One region of the Enterobacter sp. genome, then DNA from elsewhere that is predicted to be linked to it. Evidence: riboswitches for the same ligand, from Rfam matches in the RefSeq annotation. Region 1 holds a riboswitch; the other holds the start of a gene.

Region 1 (4,843 bases):
GATCACCGATGAGGCCAGTTCGATTTGTTGAGCGCGTAGCGACGCGAGATCCATAACGACTCCTTACTTGTGATACTGGGCAGAAAGCCGATGCACCGCCTCCACAAATACGCCTGCGTGTTCTGGCGGCACATCCTGATGAATGCCGTGGCCGAGGTTAAAGACGTGGCCTTCCCCCTGGCCGAAACCAGACAGTATAGTCGACACTTCTTCTTCAATGCGGGCTGGCGGCGCATAGAGCATGGACGGGTCCATATTGCCCTGCAGCGCTACTTTGTCGCCCACGCGACGACGCGCATCGGCGATATCGGTGGTCCAGTCGAGACCCAGCGCGTCGCAGCCGGTTGCCGCCATCGCTTCCAGCCACTGGCCGCCACCTTTGGTGAACAGCGTCACCGGCACGCGGCGACCTTCGTTTTCACGCAGCAGGCCGTCGACGATTTTATGCATGTAATACAGGGAGAACTGCTGATAATCGCGCCCGGTCAGCACGCCGCCCCAGGTATCGAAAATCATCACCGACTGCGCGCCCGCCTTAATCTGCGCGTTCAGATAGAGCGTAACGCTCTTCGCCAGCTTGTCGAGCAGCGCATGCAGGGCCAGCGGCTCGGCGTACATCATCTTTTTAATCATGGTGAAGGCTTTGCTGCTGCCCCCTTCCACCATATAGGTCGCCAGCGTCCACGGGCTGCCTGAGAAGCCAATCAGCGGCACTTCCCCTTTCAGCTCGCGGCGAATGGTGCGCACGGCGTTCATCACGTAGCCCAGCTCGCCTTCCGGATCGGGAATCGGCAGCTTGTCCACGTCGGCTTTGCTTTTGATCGGAGAGGTGAAACGCGGACCTTCACCGGTTTCGAAGTACAGGCCAAGGCCCATCGCATCCGGAATGGTCAGAATATCCGAGAAGAGGATCGCCGCATCCAGCGGGAAGCGGCGCAGCGGCTGGAGCGTCACTTCACAGGCCAGCTCGGCGTTTTTGCAAAGCGACATAAAATCGCCCGCCTGCGCGCGCGTGGCTTTGTACTCTGGCAGATAGCGTCCCGCCTGGCGCATCATCCACACCGGGGTGACATCAACGGGCTGGCGCAGCAGCGCACGCAGATAACGATCGTTCTTCAGTTCGGTCATTTTTGCAGTTCCTTAAGCGTCATGGCCTCAGTGTAACACTACTCATACTCGGCCCGACACATCACCACGGTATCTTCTATCAGCCGACGCGCCACGGTACCCGGCGGTGGTAACAGCGGTAAATCGTCGTAGCGATACCAGTTCGCATCCAGCAGCTCTTTCCGATCGATAACGATCTCGCCGCTGTCATATTCGGCCATAAAGGCCGTCATCAGCGACTGCGGGAACGGCCACGGCTGGGAGGTGACATAGCGCAGGTTCTTCACTTTGATGCCGCTCTCCTCCATTACCTCGCGCGCCACCGCCTGCTCCAGCGTTTCGCCCACCTCGACGAAGCCGGCCAGCACGGTGTGTACGCCGTTGCGATGACGGGTATGCTGCGCCAGCAGAATGGAATCATCCCGGCGGATAGCGACGATAATGCACGGCGCAATTTGCGGATAGTAGCGCTCGCGGCAGTGGCTGCAGAGCATCGCCCACTCGGTTTTGCTCGGACGCATGGTATGACCGCAGTAGCCGCAGTATTTGTGCGAGCGATAAAACTCCGCCAGCTGCACGCCGCGCCCCGCCAGCTGGAACAGGCCCACGTCCAGATCCAACACCTGGCGAACGGATCCCATATCCTGACGGCGCGCTTGCTGGATCAACCACACGGGCTCACCCTGCCACTCGCCGATCTCTAGCGCAGGCTGGCCCACGAGATCGAACGTTTCCGCCGCACCGTAGGGCAGTTCTCCACCGGGCAACCATAATTTTTGTTCGTGGCTGACGATCCACCAACCCAGATCTGATTTTTCAATAATACGATCCATATCTATTGCACTACCTTCGCTTCACTGACATGTTGTTAGCATTGTGGTTACATTCTGGATGAGCAGATTCAATCCTACACTTTGCGGAGTCGACCATGTTAAACCAGCTAGAAAGCCTGACTGAGCGCGTTAGAGGAAGTAACAAACTGGTGGATCGCTGGCTGCATGTGCGCAAGCATCTACTCGTGGCTTATTACAATCTGGTCGGCATTAAGCCTGGCAAAGAATCGTTTATGCGATTGAACGAAAAAGCGCTGGATGATTTTTGTCAGGGCCTGGTCGACTATCTGTCCGACGGCCATTTCAATATTTATGAACGCATTATCCGCGAAATGGAAGGGACAACGCCGTATTTAGCGGCCAGCAAGCTCTATCCGCTGCTGGAAGCCAATACCCAGCAGATCATGGATTACTATGATTCCACGCTCGAGAATGCCATCGATCACGATAACTATCTTGAGTTCCAGAAAGCGCTATCCGACCTCGGCGAAGCGCTTGAGGAGCGATTCACGCTGGAAGATAAGCTGATCTCTCTCGCCCTGGACAATGATTTGAACATCAGTAACGAAGAGAACGTCGCGCGCCCTGCTTGAGTTCTTAATCGTTAACGAGTAATTTACAACCATTCGCCCCTCTCACGAGGGGGATTTTTCTTGTCGGAGTGCCCAGAGCGAAAGCCGGGCTGAGACCGTTAATTCGGGATCCGCGGAACCTGATCAGGCTAATACCTGCGAAGGGAACAAGAGTCACACTGCTGTTGTATCGCCCCCCGGGCGATCCTCTCTTGCTTCATCCGTCGTCTGACAAGCCATGTCCTTCACTTTTGGAATGAGCTATGTCTACTGTAAAACTGACCCGCCGCGAACAGCGCGCACAGGCCCAACACTTCATCGACACGCTGGAAGGCACCGCTTTCCCCAACTCGAAACGCATCTACATTTCCGGCTCGCAGGACGATATCCGCGTTCCGATGCGCGAAATCCAGCTCAGCCCGACGCTTATCGGCGGCAGCAAAGAGAATCCACAGTATGAAGACAACGAAGCCGTGCCGGTGTATGACACCTCCGGCCCATACGGCGATCCTGATGTTGCCATCAACGTCCAGCAGGGGCTGGCAAAGCTGCGCCAGCCGTGGATTGACGCGCGTAACGACTGCGAAGAGCTGAGCGTGCTCAGCTCTGCGTACACCAAAGAGCGCCTGGCCGACGACGGCCTGGACGAGTTGCGCTTTACCGGCCTGCTGACGCCAAAACGTGCTAAAGCAGGTAAATGCGTGACCCAGCTGCACTACGCCCGCCAGGGTATCGTCACGCCGGAGATGGAGTTCATCGCCATCCGTGAAAACATGGGTCGCGAGCGTATCCGCAGTGAAGTGCTGCGCTATCAGCATCCTGGTGAAGGCTTTGGCGCGCGTCTGCCGGAGAACATCACGCCGGAATTTGTACGTGACGAAGTGGCCGCCGGCCGCGCGATTATCCCCGCCAACATTAACCACCCGGAATCCGAGCCGATGATTATCGGCCGCAACTTCCTGGTGAAGGTCAACGCTAACATCGGTAACTCGGCCGTCACCTCCTCCATCGAAGAAGAGGTGGAAAAGCTGGTCTGGTCCACGCGCTGGGGTGCGGACACGGTAATGGATCTCTCCACCGGCCGCTATATCCATGAAACCCGCGAATGGATCCTGCGTAACAGCCCGGTACCGATTGGCACCGTCCCGATTTATCAGGCGCTGGAGAAGGTCAACGGCATTGCCGAAGACCTCACCTGGGAAGCGTTCCGCGACACCCTGCTGGAGCAGGCCGAGCAGGGCGTGGACTACTTCACCATTCACGCGGGCGTGCTGCTGCGCTACGTGCCGATGACCGCGAAGCGTCTGACCGGCATCGTCTCGCGCGGCGGTTCCATCATGGCGAAGTGGTGCCTGTCCCATCACCAGGAAAACTTCCTCTACGAGCACTTCCGCGAAATTTGCGAAATCTGCGCCGCGTACGATGTCTCTCTGTCGCTGGGCGACGGCCTGCGTCCGGGCTCTATTCGCGACGCGAACGACGAAGCGCAGTTTGCCGAGCTGCACACGCTGGGCGAACTGACCAAAATCGCCTGGGAGTATGACGTGCAGGTGATGATTGAAGGTCCGGGACACGTGCCGATGCAGATGATCCGCCGCAACATGACCGAGGAGCTGGAGCACTGCCACGAAGCGCCGTTCTATACCCTGGGGCCATTGACCACCGATATTGCACCGGGCTATGACCACTTCACCTCAGGCATTGGCGCGGCGATGATCGGCTGGTTCGGCTGCGCCATGCTCTGCTACGTGACGCCGAAAGAGCACCTCGGCCTGCCAAATAAAGAGGACGTGAAGCAGGGGCTGATTACCTACAAAATTGCCGCCCACGCGGCGGATCTGGCCAAGGGCCATCCGGGCGCGCAAATCCGCGATAACGCCATGTCGAAGGCGCGCTTTGAATTCCGCTGGGAAGACCAGTTCAACCTGGCGCTGGATCCGTTCACCGCCCGCGCCTATCACGACGAGACCCTGCCGCAGGAATCAGGCAAAGTCGCGCACTTCTGCTCTATGTGCGGGCCAAAATTCTGCTCGATGAAAATCAGCCAGGAAGTGCGTGACTACGCCGCAGCGCAAACCATTGAAGTGGGCATGGCGGACATGTCTGAAACCTTCCGCGCCAAAGGCGGCGAAATCTACCTCAAAAAAGAGGAGGCGTAATGTACCAGCCCGATTTCCCACCCGTCCCCTACCGTTTAGGGCTCTATCCGGTGGTGGACAGCGTGGCGTGGATAGAGCGACTGCTGGAGGCAGGCGTTCGCACCCTCCAGCTGCGCATCAAGGATAAGCGCGATGACGAGGTGGAAGCCGATGTGGTTGCCGCCATCGCGCT
Region 2 (4,843 bases), on a different contig from region 1:
TTGTGGACACCATTGGTGCTGGCGACAGCCACGCGGGCGGCACGCTGGCAGGGCTGGCAGCGGGATGGTCACTGGCAGACGCCGTTTTGCTGGGGAATGCCGTGGCGTCCTGGGTGGTCAGCCACCGCGGCGGCGATTGCGCCCCGACTCGTGAGGAATTACTCCTCGCACACAAAGACGTATAGATCGCTGCGACAGTAGCTGATGCTGTACTCAATCGGACGGTGCTGCTGGTCAAGCGCAACCTGCTTGATCACCAGCACCGGTATTTTTTCATCCATCTTAATGTGCGCCTGAAACTCGCTGTCCGGCATGCGGGCGCTCACCCTTGAGCGGGTGCGCTGCGGGAAGATGTTCTGACTGCGGAAGTAGTCGTACAGCGAAATGCCAATGGCATCCGGATCGGGAATTAACCCGACCGGGACCCAGGACTCTTCAATCGACACCGCATCGTCATCCACATAGCGAATGCGCTTAAGTAAAAAAACCTCGCTGTCCGGGGAGATCGACAGGTGATTAGCCACCTCTTCCGGGCATTTCACCACCCGCTTGTTGACCCACAGCGTATTGGGCTTTTGGCCGCGCAGCACCACCTGCTGCGAGAACCCGCGCGCCTCTTTCAGCGAATATTCAAAGATGTTGTTGATTTGCGTGCCATATCCACGGGAACGCGTCACCACGCCCTCTTCCTCCAGCGCCTGCATTGCCTTTCGCACGGTGATGCGCGACACGCCGGTTAACTGGCTCAGATCGCGCTCGCCGGGCAAAATATTCCCGTGCTCCAGCACCCCGCTGCGCACCGCATTTTTTACCGTTTCGGCAAATTTCAGGTACAGCGGCGTGTTGTCCGGCGCGGCGATCCGTTCATTCAGTTGAGCGATTAACCGGGTATGCGCTTGTTCCATCTCTGTTTTCTCAGGCGTGGTGTTTCCTGCCAGTATACTGGGTTACCACCATGCATGAAAATGATGAACCGGCCCAATACCGTGACCGACTTCCAGAGTATCGGCTTTTGCCAGCGCCGCCGAGAGCCAGGCTTTCGCTTCGCTAACCGTATCGGCCCAGCCTTCATGCCGGGGACGCAGCGCCGCCAGCGCGGCGGAGAGCGTGCAGCCCGTGCCGTGGGTGTTTTTGGTCTGCACGCGCGGCGCGGTAAAACGTACTTCGCCATCGCGGGTAAAGAGCCAGTCCGGGCTTTCAGCATCGTCAAGATGACCGCCCTTCATCAGCACCGCGCCGCAGCCCATCGCCAGCAGCGCGTTTCCCTGCGCTTTCATCTCGCGTTCCGTTTGCGCATGCGATGTGCCTAACAGCGCGGCGGCTTCCGGCAGATTGGGCGTGATAAGCGCCACCTGCGGCAGCAGTTTTGTACGCAGCGTCTCCACGGCGGAGGCCGAAAGCAGCGGGTCGCCGCTTTTTGCCAGCATGACGGTATCCAGCACCACGTTTTGCACCTGATAGCGTTTAAGCCGCTCGGCCACCGCTTCCACAATATCCGTCTCGGCCAGCATGCCGATCTTGGTGGTATCGATGCGCACGTCGCTGAACACAGAATCCAGCTGCGCGGCAACAAAATCCGGCTCGATACGGTAGACCGACTGCACGCCGCGCGTGTTTTGCGCCACCAGCGCGGTAACGACCGAGCAGCCGTACGCGCCAAGGGCCGAGAATGTTTTCAGGTCAGCCTGGATACCCGCGCCGCCGCTGGGATCGGTGCCGGCAATGGTCAGGGCGTTAATCCGCTTCATGCCTGCTCCTCCAGCGTATAGAGCGCATCCAGGAACGCGCTGGCAAAACTGCCCGGGCCACGCGACTGCGCAACCGCGACCGTTCCGGCTCGTTTCATCCATCCGCAGGCGGCAGCGACGTTATCCAGCCGGTCACCCGGCAGCGAGCAGCTCGCCGCCACAACGGCAGAGAGCGCGCACCCGGTGCCCACCACGCGCGTCATCAGCGGGTCACCGCCGGTAACCGTTCGGGTACGTTGCCCGTCCGTGATGTAATCCACCTCGCCGGTGACGACCACAACGGCATTGGTCTGGCGAGCCAGCGCCTGTGCAGCGGGCACCGCGCTGGCTGCGGTATCGGTCGTATCAACGCCGCGCCCGCCCGGGCTCATCCCGGCAAGAGCAAGGATTTCAGAGGCATTGCCGCGAATGGCCGCCGGTTTCAGGGCAAGGATTTGATGGCAAAACCGGGTGCGGAACGTCAGGGCGCCCACGGCAACCGGGTCCAGCGTCCAGGGCTTGCCTGCCGCCACCGCGCTCTCAATCGCCCGGCGCATCGACTGGGCGCGCGGCGCGGTCAGCGTGCCAACGTTGACCAGCAGCGCATCGGCGATCGCGGCAAACTGCTCGGCCTCTTCGGCCTCAATCACCATCGCCGGGGATGCGCCAAGCGCCAGCAGAACGTTGGCCGTAAAGGTCTGTACGACATCATTGGTCATACAATGGGTCAGCGGAGAACGGGTGCGGAAGTGATGTAAAACGTGTAAATCGAGCAGGTCAGGCTGCATGGGTTCGCTCCTGCCTTGCGTGAAGAAGCGATGACCGGGAAGGCATCTGACTTCCCTACGCTGGCATTATCCAGATCAGGTAATACGGGTATTTCTCAGCCTTCAACGAAGAAGGGCACCCCGAGTCAAAATACTTTTAAAACAATGATTTATTGAAATCAATGTTCTCATTCAGTGTAACCGTGGCCACAGGCCAGGCGCAAGGGGTTTTGATTTATCACGGCAGCGATCGCGTTATGAATCTCCCTAAACACTTTTTCGCTAGCATCTTCAACATAAATATTTTTTCCTGGTATATCCCGGAACAAAAATGAGCTGAATTTATTTTCATTCGAAGCTGACGAAAGGTTCGATAATAAATAATCGGCAAAAAACCATAAATTTACATAAACTGTTATGTGTATTATTAACCCATTCAAATCAAAACACTTAAATATATTTAATGTATTAGTGTTTTATATCTAATTTGACTCTCATCCATTATGAATCGCTATCTTATTGTATTATAAGATTATTAAGCCGAGCTTTTCTGGAACGGTTCGTTTTGCTATTCCTGCTATTTATGATTTAGATCAATAATCAAAATTACACATTCATAGATAGTTACTGCACGTTACGAAATAAGTTATCAAACCAAAATTTTCAACGTTAATAGTGAATTATTTCAGATATAACAAGGCGTTGTATCTTCCCGCCAGGATAGCGCCCTTACTTTATTTTTTCTTGTAGTGATGATGAGAGCTTTAAAATGAACTATTTAAATACAACAGCTATCGCTGTTTTTGGTTTTGTGTTTGCTGGTTCAATGAATACTGCAAATGCTGCGGAAGCAAACATAAACCTTGACGATAACGTCAACAATCCAGGTGCTCACATTCAAATTCAGGGTACCGATAAAACCGCCTATAACCTTGATAACATTGAGGGGAGTAACATTAAGCAAGACGGGCAAATCTATAACCTTCAGGGCGATATTGACAGAGCAAATACAGCTATTAATAAAGCACAAGATACAGCTAACACCGCTCAAGATGGCGTAAATGCTAACACTCAAGCTAACGCTATCCTTAACCAGAAAGTCGACGATTACAAAGCAGATCAGACAATCACTGATAACAAACAGAATATATTGATTGATAACACTAATAATAAAGCAGACGCGGCTTTACAAGGCGTTATTACTAACGGTCAAGCAATTATTGATACAAACACGAGAGTAGATAAAACTGACATCACCGCGACCAATGCGAACAACAAAGCAGACGCCAACACTCAAGCGCTAGCAAGTAAGGTAGATAAAAGCATTTTCAACGCCGATCAGGATAGACAAGATCAAGCACTTCAGGATGCCTCTGGCAAAGCGACTCAGGCATTTAATACGGGCGCTTATGCGCAATCTTTAGCTGTCGATGCAGAAACGGTAGCCGCAGCGAATAAATCTGCTGTTGCTACCGTTCAGTCACGCCAGCAAACACAGGAAGCGACAATTCAGAATCACAGCGCACAATTAGCGAATCATGAATCACGTATTACTGCGTTAGAGAGTCAAAATAACGCTAAGTTCTCTTCTCTGGAGAATCAGCAGAATGAGGATCGCAAGGAATATCGTGCTGGTATCGCTGGCGCTGCTTCTCTTGCTGGTTTGCATTACGTTGATACAGATAACGCGGTTGCCGTCGGTGCTGCCAACTTCAAAGATGCGCAAGGTTATGCGATCGGCTACCGTCATAAGTTCGCTGAGAATGTAGCTGCTACTCTCTCTACATCAGGTACATCCAACGGCAATGAAATTGTTGCGGCGTCCGCATCATACGGATGGTGATGTTACAGTATTAAAACAAAATGCCAGTGAGCTAAAGAAATCGCCCATGAGTTTTGATCAGCTGGCTATAACTCAATACATTGCTGCTCGCAAATAAAATGACAAAGTACATTTTTATCTCCGCTGTTTTGTATCTCACTTTTATTTTATTAGGGATATGGATCGGCTTGATGTTAGGCACCTATATTTATAATTGTAATTACTGAGGCAATAATGAAAAAGTTAATGATGATAGCGGCTGTATTATATCTTGCTGCGTGTTCCTCACCAGCTCAATGGATGGCGGATTGTCAAAGCAAGGGGGTGAGTAAAGACGCTTGTTATATTGCAGAGCAAAACCGCACTACAGCCATTAACGCTGCTGCAGAAAAACAGGCTTTGGAGAATGCTGCTCAACTTGCACAATCAGCACATAAGCATTTTCCTGAAGGCTGCACTCAGGTTATGGATGCTGCGGGTCGTTGTGACAGCAGGCCTGCCAAAGCGAGCGGCGATGTTATACAGTT

Evidence for each region. A riboswitch is a leader RNA that binds a small molecule or an ion and turns the genes downstream of it on or off. The one in region 1 is predicted to bind thiamine pyrophosphate.
Region 2: another riboswitch for thiamine pyrophosphate. It lies ahead of thiM (hydroxyethylthiazole kinase); the one in region 1 lies ahead of thiC (phosphomethylpyrimidine synthase ThiC).

Annotation. Positions count from the first base shown of each region.
Region 1 covers NZ_CDRQYH010000064.1:5,751-10,593, forward strand. Annotated here, with positions in the region: gene nfi (deoxyribonuclease V) at 1-54, opposite strand, end outside; gene hemE (uroporphyrinogen decarboxylase) at 64-1,128, opposite strand; gene nudC (NAD(+) diphosphatase) at 1,167-1,940, opposite strand; gene rsd (sigma D regulator) at 2,036-2,533, shown strand; TPP riboswitch at 2,588-2,696, shown strand; gene thiC (phosphomethylpyrimidine synthase ThiC) at 2,776-4,671, shown strand; gene thiE (thiamine phosphate synthase) at 4,671-4,843, shown strand, end outside.
Region 2 covers NZ_CDRQYH010000006.1:10,372-15,214, reverse strand. Annotated here, with positions in the region: gene ACWYRJ_RS03405 (PfkB family carbohydrate kinase) at 1-185, shown strand, start outside; gene ACWYRJ_RS03400 (GntR family transcriptional regulator) at 159-905, opposite strand; gene thiD (bifunctional hydroxymethylpyrimidine kinase/phosphomethylpyrimidine kinase) at 948-1,748, opposite strand; gene thiM (hydroxyethylthiazole kinase) at 1,745-2,515, opposite strand; TPP riboswitch at 2,551-2,648, opposite strand; gene ACWYRJ_RS03385 (YadA C-terminal domain-containing protein) at 3,264-4,337, shown strand; gene ACWYRJ_RS03380 (hypothetical protein) at 4,551-4,843, shown strand, end outside.